2 regions of the Streptococcus sp. ZY171113 genome follow, and region 1 is predicted to be linked to the other one. Evidence: predicted binding sites of a transcription regulator. Region 1 holds the regulator's gene; the other holds the start of a gene.

Region 1 (4,196 bases):
TGTCCAAGATGGAAAAGGATGGCCTGATTGCCTTCAAACGAGAAGAAGAAAAACGCAAGCTCTATCAGATGACGGAACTGGGTCAGGAGGTTCTTGACCTAGAGTTGGCACGGATTGAGCGACTCTATAAAACCAGTAGAGGAGAAAGCCTATGACAACCAAGACAGAAGTGAAAGTCTTTTTTATCACGGATTTTGAGCAGGAAGCCAACTACTTGATGGCCATGCACCGCAAGGGCTGGCAGTTGACCAAGATTAGCTTTGATTGCCTCTTTCAGTTTGAGGAGACCCAACCTGCGGAGGCGGTCTATCGCTTGGATTTTAAGGATAATGGCCGAGCAGACCAGGAGGCTTACTACCAACTCTATCGAGATTACGGTTGGGAGCCAGTTGCCACCTGCAACAGCTTTGAGATTTTTAGAAAACCAGCCAGTCAGGTTGGGGAAGATGACATTTTCAGCGATGAGGCCAGTCGTTGGGAGATGATTGGTCAGATTTTTGTGAGACGGTTCTTGATTTTGTTGAGCATGGTTGTCTTGGCTATCGGTGGTGGTATCCTGTTTAAGAAACCAGATTTTGCAGTGGGCGTTGCCTTGTTCGATATTCCTTTAATTGTTTACTTGTCTTATCGTTTCTATCAATTTAAAAAGAAATATAGAGGAGGTTGACATGTGTAGGAAAGACAAACAGAAACAGGCCATTGCGGCATTGCCTTTGAATGTTGTGACTTTTGTCAGCTTTGTTTTGCCACGCACAAACCTGTCAGCTACAACTCTGTCTGGCTGGGGATTTAATCTTCTAGCCCTGGTCCAGCTGGTTATGATTGTCATCTTACTGTTCAGGCTGGTAAACCATCTGAGAACTAGGTCTTAGGACTGATTTTAGCACTCTAGGCAAAAGAGTGCTAATTTTTTTGGTTTTTTGGCTTGACTTTGTGCTTAAAGATGATAGAATAGAAGCATGAGTTAGCACTCAACTGTTCAGAGTGCTAAAAGCTGGTGACAGCTTGCTCAACCTGTCCTGCTCTGCCATTGCCCCAAAGAAAGGAGGTCGCTCATGATAACCCCACGTCAAACAGACATCTTATCCTTGATTGTTGACCTCTTTACCCAGTCTCAGGAACCAGTGGGGTCCAAGGCCCTCCAAGAGGCCATCGCCTCCAGTTCGGCCACCATCCGAAACGATATGGCTCGATTGGAGAAACTGGGGCTCTTGGAAAAGGCCCACACTTCTAGTGGCCGCTTGCCCAGTCGGGCGGGTTTCCAGTACTTTGTGGCCAACTGTTTGGCCTATGAGGAGCTGGACCAGGCGGACCTCTATCAGGTGGTCAAGGCCTTCGATTTTGAAGCTTTTGGCCTTGAAGACATCTTTGAGCGGGCTAGCCAGCTTCTAGCGGAGATGACGGGCTACACGGGAGTAGTCTTGGACGTCGAGCCCCAGCGGCAAGGCTTGACAGGCTTTGAGATTGTTCCCCTGAGCAACCACGACGCCTTGGCGGTCTTGACCTTGGATGGGTCCAAGCCGGTTACCGTCCAGTTCGCTATTCCCAAGACCTTTGGCCGGCGGGAGTTGGCCAGCCTCAAAACCCTGGTGGTGGATCGCTTCCTCAACCAGTCGGTGTTGGACATCCACTACAAGCTGCGGACGGAGGTTCCCCAGGTGGTGCAACGTTACTTCACGGTCACGGACAATGTTCTGGACCTTCTGGACTACCTCTTTGCCCCGATTTTTGAGGAAACGGTGGTAGTGGCAGGCAAGCTGGCGGCCCTGACCTATGGGGATTTACCGACCTATCAGTTTTTGGACAATAGCAGAGCTCTTGCCCTAGCGATTCGCCAATCGCTGACGGAGGAGGAGACCAGCAAGATTAGCGTTGGTGACCACCCTGAGAACCAGCTGAAGAACCTGACGGTCGTCAGCCAGAAATTTCTGGTTCCCTACCGTGGCTTTGCCACCCTGACCTTGATTGGCCCCATCAACATGCCCTACAAACGGGTGGTGACCCTGGTTGAGGTCATTAGCAAGGCCCTGGTCATGAAACTGAGTGACTATTACCGCTACCTGAGCAGCAACCATTACGAAGTGAACTAAGGAGGACACATGTCAGAAGATGTAAAACAAGACGAGCTTCTTGAAGAAGAAATCGCAGAAGAAACGGGTGAGGTGACCGAGGAAGTCACCGAAGTCCCTGAAAAAACCGAATTGGAATTGGCCCAGGAAGCAGCCCAGGACTTTGAAAACAAGTACCTGAGAGCCCATGCGGAAATGCAAAACATCCAACGCCGAGCCAGCGAAGAACGTCAGACCTTGCAACGCTACCGTTCGCAAGATTTGGCCAAGAAAATCCTGCCAAGTCTGGATAACCTGGAGCGTGCTCTGGCGGTTGACGGCTTGACCGAAGACGTCAAAAAAGGTCTGGAAATGGTCCAAGCCAGCCTCCTTCAAGCCCTGCAAGAAGAAGGGGTAGAAGAGGTGGAAACGACCAGCTTTGACCCAAATCTCCATATGGCGGTTCAAACCCTGCCAGCGGATGACGACAACCCAGCTGACACCATCGCTCAAGTCTTCCAAAAAGGCTACAAGCTCCATGAGCGGTTGTTAAGACCAGCCATGGTGGTGGTGTATAACTAGCCACTGGTGATGGGGGCTAAAGCACCTCATCTCCAGACGGCAACCGCTATGGCGGCTTGCCTAGGCTCCTTACTAGCTCCCTTGTTCGGCTGGTATCGAGCCGAACAAGTTCCCGTCGTCTCTAGGCCTATTTTTCACTCGCAACTCGTCGTTAAAGCCTTTCGCTGTACCGTCAGTACAAGCCACAAGGCTTTGCCTAGATTTGTATCGGAAAAATATCCCTAGTTCAGTTTGTGGAGCTTGGCTCTAAAAACCTAATCATTAGACGGCAACCATTATGACGGTAAACGATGAAAAGGTGGTGCATAACTCATGCTATCTTTGCGAGAAATCACGGAAGATAACTTCTTTGATTGCTTGGACTTGGATCCGGGTCCATCTGGACAAGGCCATGTGGATTCGGTTCAGTATTCATTAGCAGAAGCCTGGTCTAACCGGCCCTACTCTTATCCCAAAGCCATTTATCGAGGTGAGGATTTGGTTGGCTATGTGTCGCTATATATTGAGAAGCAACATGGTCAGATTATCAATTTCTTGATTGATAAAGCTTATCAAGGAAAAGGACTGGGGAAAGAGGCTGCTCGGCTGTGTCTGGATTATTTCAAGACGGAGCATGGAGCAACTGTGGCCAGCCTACCCGTTCATCCTGAGAATGTTCAGGCAAAAGCATTTTGGGAATCCATCGGTTTTCAAGAAACAGGTAGAAAGGATGGCAGTTACAGCATCCTAGAATGCCAATTAACCTAACTTGACCGAAATGTCACTAAACTAGAATATAAAGATTAACCAGCGAGCGAATGCGAGCTAATTCAATGCTCTTAGGAGGCTGCGACGGGAGGCATAGAAAATCGATAATATTTTCTATGCCGAGCTAGTGCAAATCATAGGCAATTTCTATGAAAAATTGCCGTTATGATTTGCCTTGCGTCCCTGCCACCTAAGAGAACCATAAAAATAAAAGAAATAAAAAAATAAGAGGTAATACACATGTCTAAAATTATCGGTATTGACTTAGGTACAACTAACTCAGCTGTTGCAGTTCTTGAAGGAACTGAGAGCAAAATCATCGCTAACCCAGAAGGCAACCGCACAACCCCGTCTGTGGTGTCTTTCAAAAACGGTGAAATCATCGTGGGTGACGCGGCGAAACGTCAAGCGGTAACTAACCCAGACACCATCATCTCCATCAAGTCTAAGATGGGGACATCTGAAAAAGTAGCTGCTAACGGCAAAGAATACACGCCACAAGAAATCTCAGCCATGATTTTGCAATACCTCAAAGGTTACGCAGAAGATTATCTTGGTGAGAAAGTAACCAAGGCGGTTATCACCGTTCCTGCCTACTTCAACGATGCCCAACGTCAAGCGACTAAAGACGCTGGTAAAATTGCTGGTCTTGAAGTCGAGCGTATCGTCAACGAGCCAACCGCTGCTGCTTTGGCTTACGGTTTGGACAAGACCGACAAAGAAGAGAAAATCCTGGTCTTCGACCTTGGTGGCGGTACCTTCGACGTGTCTATCTTGGAATTGGGCGACGGTGTCTTTGACGTCTTGGCCACTGCTGGT
Region 2 (4,196 bases), 230 kb from region 1:
GATTTCCTCAAGCAGAGGCAGGATGTCCTGGATGTTAGAAATCTTCTTGTCGGTGATGAGGATAAATGGATTGTCTAGCTCCGCAACCATCTTCTCGTTGTCGGTCACCATGTACTGGGACAGGTAGCCACGGTCGAACTGCATGCCCTCAACCACTTCCAACTCCGTCTCCATACCACGAGACTCCTCGATGGTGATGACCCCGTCACGACCAACCTTTTCCATGGCCTCAGAGATGTACTCGCCGACTTTCTCAGAGCGAGACGACACAGCGGCAACCTGGGCGATTTCTTCCTTGTTGGCAACGGCCTGGGCCTGGTTTTTGAGCTCTTCAACGGCTACGGCTACGGCCGCCTCGATGCCTCGACGGATGCCGATTGGGTTGGCGCCAGCCGTCACGTTTTTCAGGCCCTCACGGACGATGGCCTGGGTCAAAACGGTCGCTGTGGTTGTTCCGTCACCAGCAATGTCATTGGTCTTTGAAGCCACTTCAGAGACCAATTTGGCCCCCATGTTTTCAAAGTGGTCTTCCAATTCAATTTCCTTGGCGATGGTCACGCCGTCATTGGTGATGAGGGGCGAGCCAAAGGCCTTCTCCAAGACCACATTGCGGCCCTTAGGCCCCAAAGTCACCTTGACCGTGTTGGCCAAAATGTCCACCCCACGCACCATGCTCTCCCGAGCGTCTGCTGAAAATTTAATGTCTTTTGCCATATTTTTTACCTCTCTATGTTAAACTAAATGGTTCCTGCCACAAGTGTTAGCGACGGCGAGAACGAAAAACGATGATTTTTTCGTTCGAGACTAGTGCGGTTGTTAGCCAGACCGCACTAGCGGCTGGCGTACAAGACCTAAGCCTTTAGGCTTATGGTGTTGTTACAACTAACGCCGACGGCGAGAACGAAAAACGATACTTTTTTCGTTCGAGACTAGTGCGGTTGTTAGCCAGACCGCACTAGCGGCTGGCGTACAATACCTAAGCCTTTAGGCTTATGGTGTTGTTACAACCGCCAGGATATCCGCCTCACGCACAATGACCAAGTCCTGGCCCTCATGTTTGACGGCCACGCCCGCATGCTTGTCCACCAAAACGGTCTGGTCAAGGGCCACACTCGGGGCCACCAAGTCACCCGTCAGGGTCCGAATGCCCTGGCCGACCGCCACCACGACCGCCTTGGCCGTCTCTTCCTTGCTGGCACCGGCCAGAACCAGGCCGCCAACCGTTTGCTCTTCCGCTTTTTCCAAACGCAGGACCACTCGGTCCCCCAAAGGTTTCAACATGAGATTTCCTCCGATTTTTCTGATTTTGTAAGCAATAGCAGAGCAGGTCTGCTAGTTTTAGCACTCTAAACAAGCGAGTGCTAATTCCTCTTTCTATTCTACCACTTGGTCAAAAATAGTCAAGAAAAAACCTCAGAAAAACGACCTGAAACCAGGTCGCTTCCCAATCTATTTTTCTAAAATTTATCAAAGTAAGGTAAGGTCAGTTCAATACGAGCAAAACCTTAGAACCTGTATTCACAATCGAAGTATTTGATTGACTAGGCTAGTTTTGGTGCAATCGAGAAACATTTTTGCAGAAATACTGCCCGTATGACCAAAAAATGTGACAAAGAGTGAGCCAAAACTAGCCAGTCAGGTGAATGCTGAGATGTGAATACAGGTTCTTAATTCATCATGGGCTGCAAGAGCAGCGAATTGCGAGTTCCCTCACCAAGGCAACCACCAAGGCAGTGCCTGATAACCAATCGGCACTGGTGTAGCAGTGGCTTGGAGGTCAGTTCAAAACGGTAGCTCCTCTTCTTCCAGAATCACATCAGCAACGTCGTGTTCAACATTGTTTTCACGCATCAACCGCTGGGAGCGACTTTCCAAAAGTTGGAAAGAGTGGCCCAACACTTCCGTCACATAGCGGGTCGAGCCATTTTTCTCGTACTTGCGGGTTCGCAATTCGCCATCCACCGAGATAAGACTTCCCTTGCCGCCATAGCTGGCTAGGCTTTCAGCAATTCGTCCCCAAAAGACAACTTGGATAAAATCAGCCTCCCGTTCTCCGTTTTGGGATTTGAAGCGACGGTTGACCGCAAGGGTCACTCGGGTCACCGATTTGTCATTGGGCGTCTTGACCATTTCTGGCAGGGCCGTCAAACGGCCGATTAACATGATTTTGTTGTACATATTAGTTCCTCCTATCTAGTTATTCGTAGAAGGTTTGAAAAAAATATGGTATAGTTAATTTATGATGAAAAATTCTCAAAAAAATTTTATGTTGGAGGGCAATATCAACCGAGTCATCCTCTCGGTGGCTACGCCCCTCATGCTCAATAACCTGATTAAAACCCTCTATAACCTGACGGACGGCCTCTATGTTGCTCAGCTATCGTCCCTGGACTTCGCTGCCACCTCCTTTATCTGGCCGCTCAACTTTTTGTTCATTTCGCTAGGACTGGGGCTTGGGGTTGCTGCCACGGGTCTCATGGCTCAAGCTATCGGAGCCAATCGCAAGGCACGGGCCACCAACTATGCCAAAAACACCCTAGCCTTGCTCTTTGGGCTTGGCCTTGTTTTTTCAGTGCTAGGCTATGTCATGTCCCCCCTCTTCATCCGCTGGATGGGGGCCAGCGGAGATTTTTATGACAAATCAGTCACCTACCTGAAAATCAATTTCATTGGCCTTTTCTTTGACATGGCCTTCTTTGGTTACCAGTCCATCCTCAACGCCCAGGGAAAGACCAAGTCCATCACCCTAATTAACACCGTTTCATCGGTGGTCAATCTGGTTCTTGACCCCTTCTTGATTTTCAAGACCATTCCTCTGGTTGGTCTACCTGGTCTGGACTGGGGAATCGCTGGTGCTGCCTGGGCAACTGTGGTCGCCAAGGTGGTTCTCCTCTTCATGGGAGCTTGGGCGGTGAAAAAGGAATCCCTGATTAAGGTACCCCTGGCCAAGTTACAGGTCAACTGGCCCACTATCAAGACCCTCTTTCGGGTTGGCACCCCGTCTGCCCTGGGCATGGGCGGGGCAGCCTTGGGCTTCACCATTTTGAACAGTACCATCGCTGCTTACGGCACCGCTACCCTGTCCGCCTATTCCATGGTCAATCGGATTTCTGACCTCCTAACCCAGCCTCAGATGGGGATTGGTGGTGCCTTGACCGCCATCATCGGTCAGAACTTGGGAGCAGGTCTCTTTGAACGGGCACAGAAAATCTTTCGCCAATCGGTTCTCTTTATCCTGTTCACCTCCATCGTTGGCTGCTTGACCATCTTCTTCTTCCAAGAACAGATTTTAGCCTTCTTTATCACTGACCGCTCCGATGTCATGCTCTGGAAAGAGGCGGTCGAATACCTCTATTACACAGCCTTCATCATCTTTTTCATGGGCCTCTTCTCTGCCTACACCGGCTTTTTCCAAGGGACCGGCCAGACCCGCTACTCCATGATCATGTCAGTCGGTAGGCTCTGGGTTCTGCGATTACCAATCATCTGGATCTTGGCTGCCTGGACCAATCTAGGGGCTACTGGCGTCTGGATTGCCATGTTGCTGTCCAACGCCTTCACCGTCCTCTACGGGGCCATCGTCTATAAACTCAAGGATTGGACCCAAGTTACTTACGGCAACTAAAAGGAGCGCCACGTGATACCACACCTGCAAACCAAACTGACCCAAAACACCCCCTACACCAATCAGGAGCTAGACTGGCTGTTGACCCACATCGGCGACCCTGACCCCCAGATTCGGGACCAGCTGGTTTACGCCAGCCTAGCCCACGCCCTCATTGATGGCCTGATTAGCACCAAACAAGCCCACTGGCTCTTTACCGAGACCCAGACTCGTGGTCTGCAGACCCTCGCTTTAGCTCCGTCTTTGGACAATAGCAGAGCAAGCAGCTTGACCCGTTCCTTTACCAGCCTCCTCCATGCCCTATTGCTCTACGTTGATGGCCTTGATGGCCATGCCTTGCACGATTGTCTAACACCTGACCAGCGGCTTGACCTCTTTGACCTCATCCTGACTTATCTGCCCAAGGAAACTGATTTTAGGGGCTACCAAGAACCTGCCGGCTGGGTCCATGCCCTCGCCCACGGGGCGGACTACTTACAAGTTGCCTCCTGTCACCCCCATTTCCCAAAAGAAAAACTCCATCAGGTCTTGGACCTCATCGCCAGCTTAATCCAGACGATTCCACAAGTCT

Evidence for each region. Region 1 encodes HrcA, which represses chaperone genes, less so after heat shock. Its sites were predicted from a motif close to TTAGCACTCNNNNNNNNNGAGTGCTAA; they were not measured.
Region 2: a site for HrcA is predicted at 1,339-1,365, ahead of groES (co-chaperone GroES). Genes of this name have one in related genera too.

Annotation. Positions count from the first base shown of each region.
Region 1 covers NZ_CM173243.1:41,484-45,679, forward strand. Annotated here, with positions in the region: gene AC3ARB_RS00275 (PadR family transcriptional regulator) at 1-155, shown strand, start outside; gene AC3ARB_RS00280 (DUF2812 domain-containing protein) at 152-667, shown strand; gene AC3ARB_RS00285 (hypothetical protein) at 669-872, shown strand; gene hrcA (heat-inducible transcriptional repressor HrcA) at 1,056-2,090, shown strand; gene grpE (nucleotide exchange factor GrpE) at 2,100-2,630, shown strand; gene AC3ARB_RS00300 (GNAT family N-acetyltransferase) at 2,943-3,377, shown strand; gene dnaK (molecular chaperone DnaK) at 3,618-4,196, shown strand, end outside.
Region 2 covers NZ_CM173243.1:268,032-272,227, reverse strand. Annotated here, with positions in the region: gene groL (chaperonin GroEL) at 1-714, opposite strand, end outside; gene groES (co-chaperone GroES) at 991-1,281, opposite strand; gene AC3ARB_RS01290 (single-stranded DNA-binding protein) at 1,783-2,178, opposite strand; gene AC3ARB_RS01285 (MATE family efflux transporter) at 2,267-3,625, shown strand; gene AC3ARB_RS01280 (DUF2785 domain-containing protein) at 3,638-4,196, shown strand, end outside.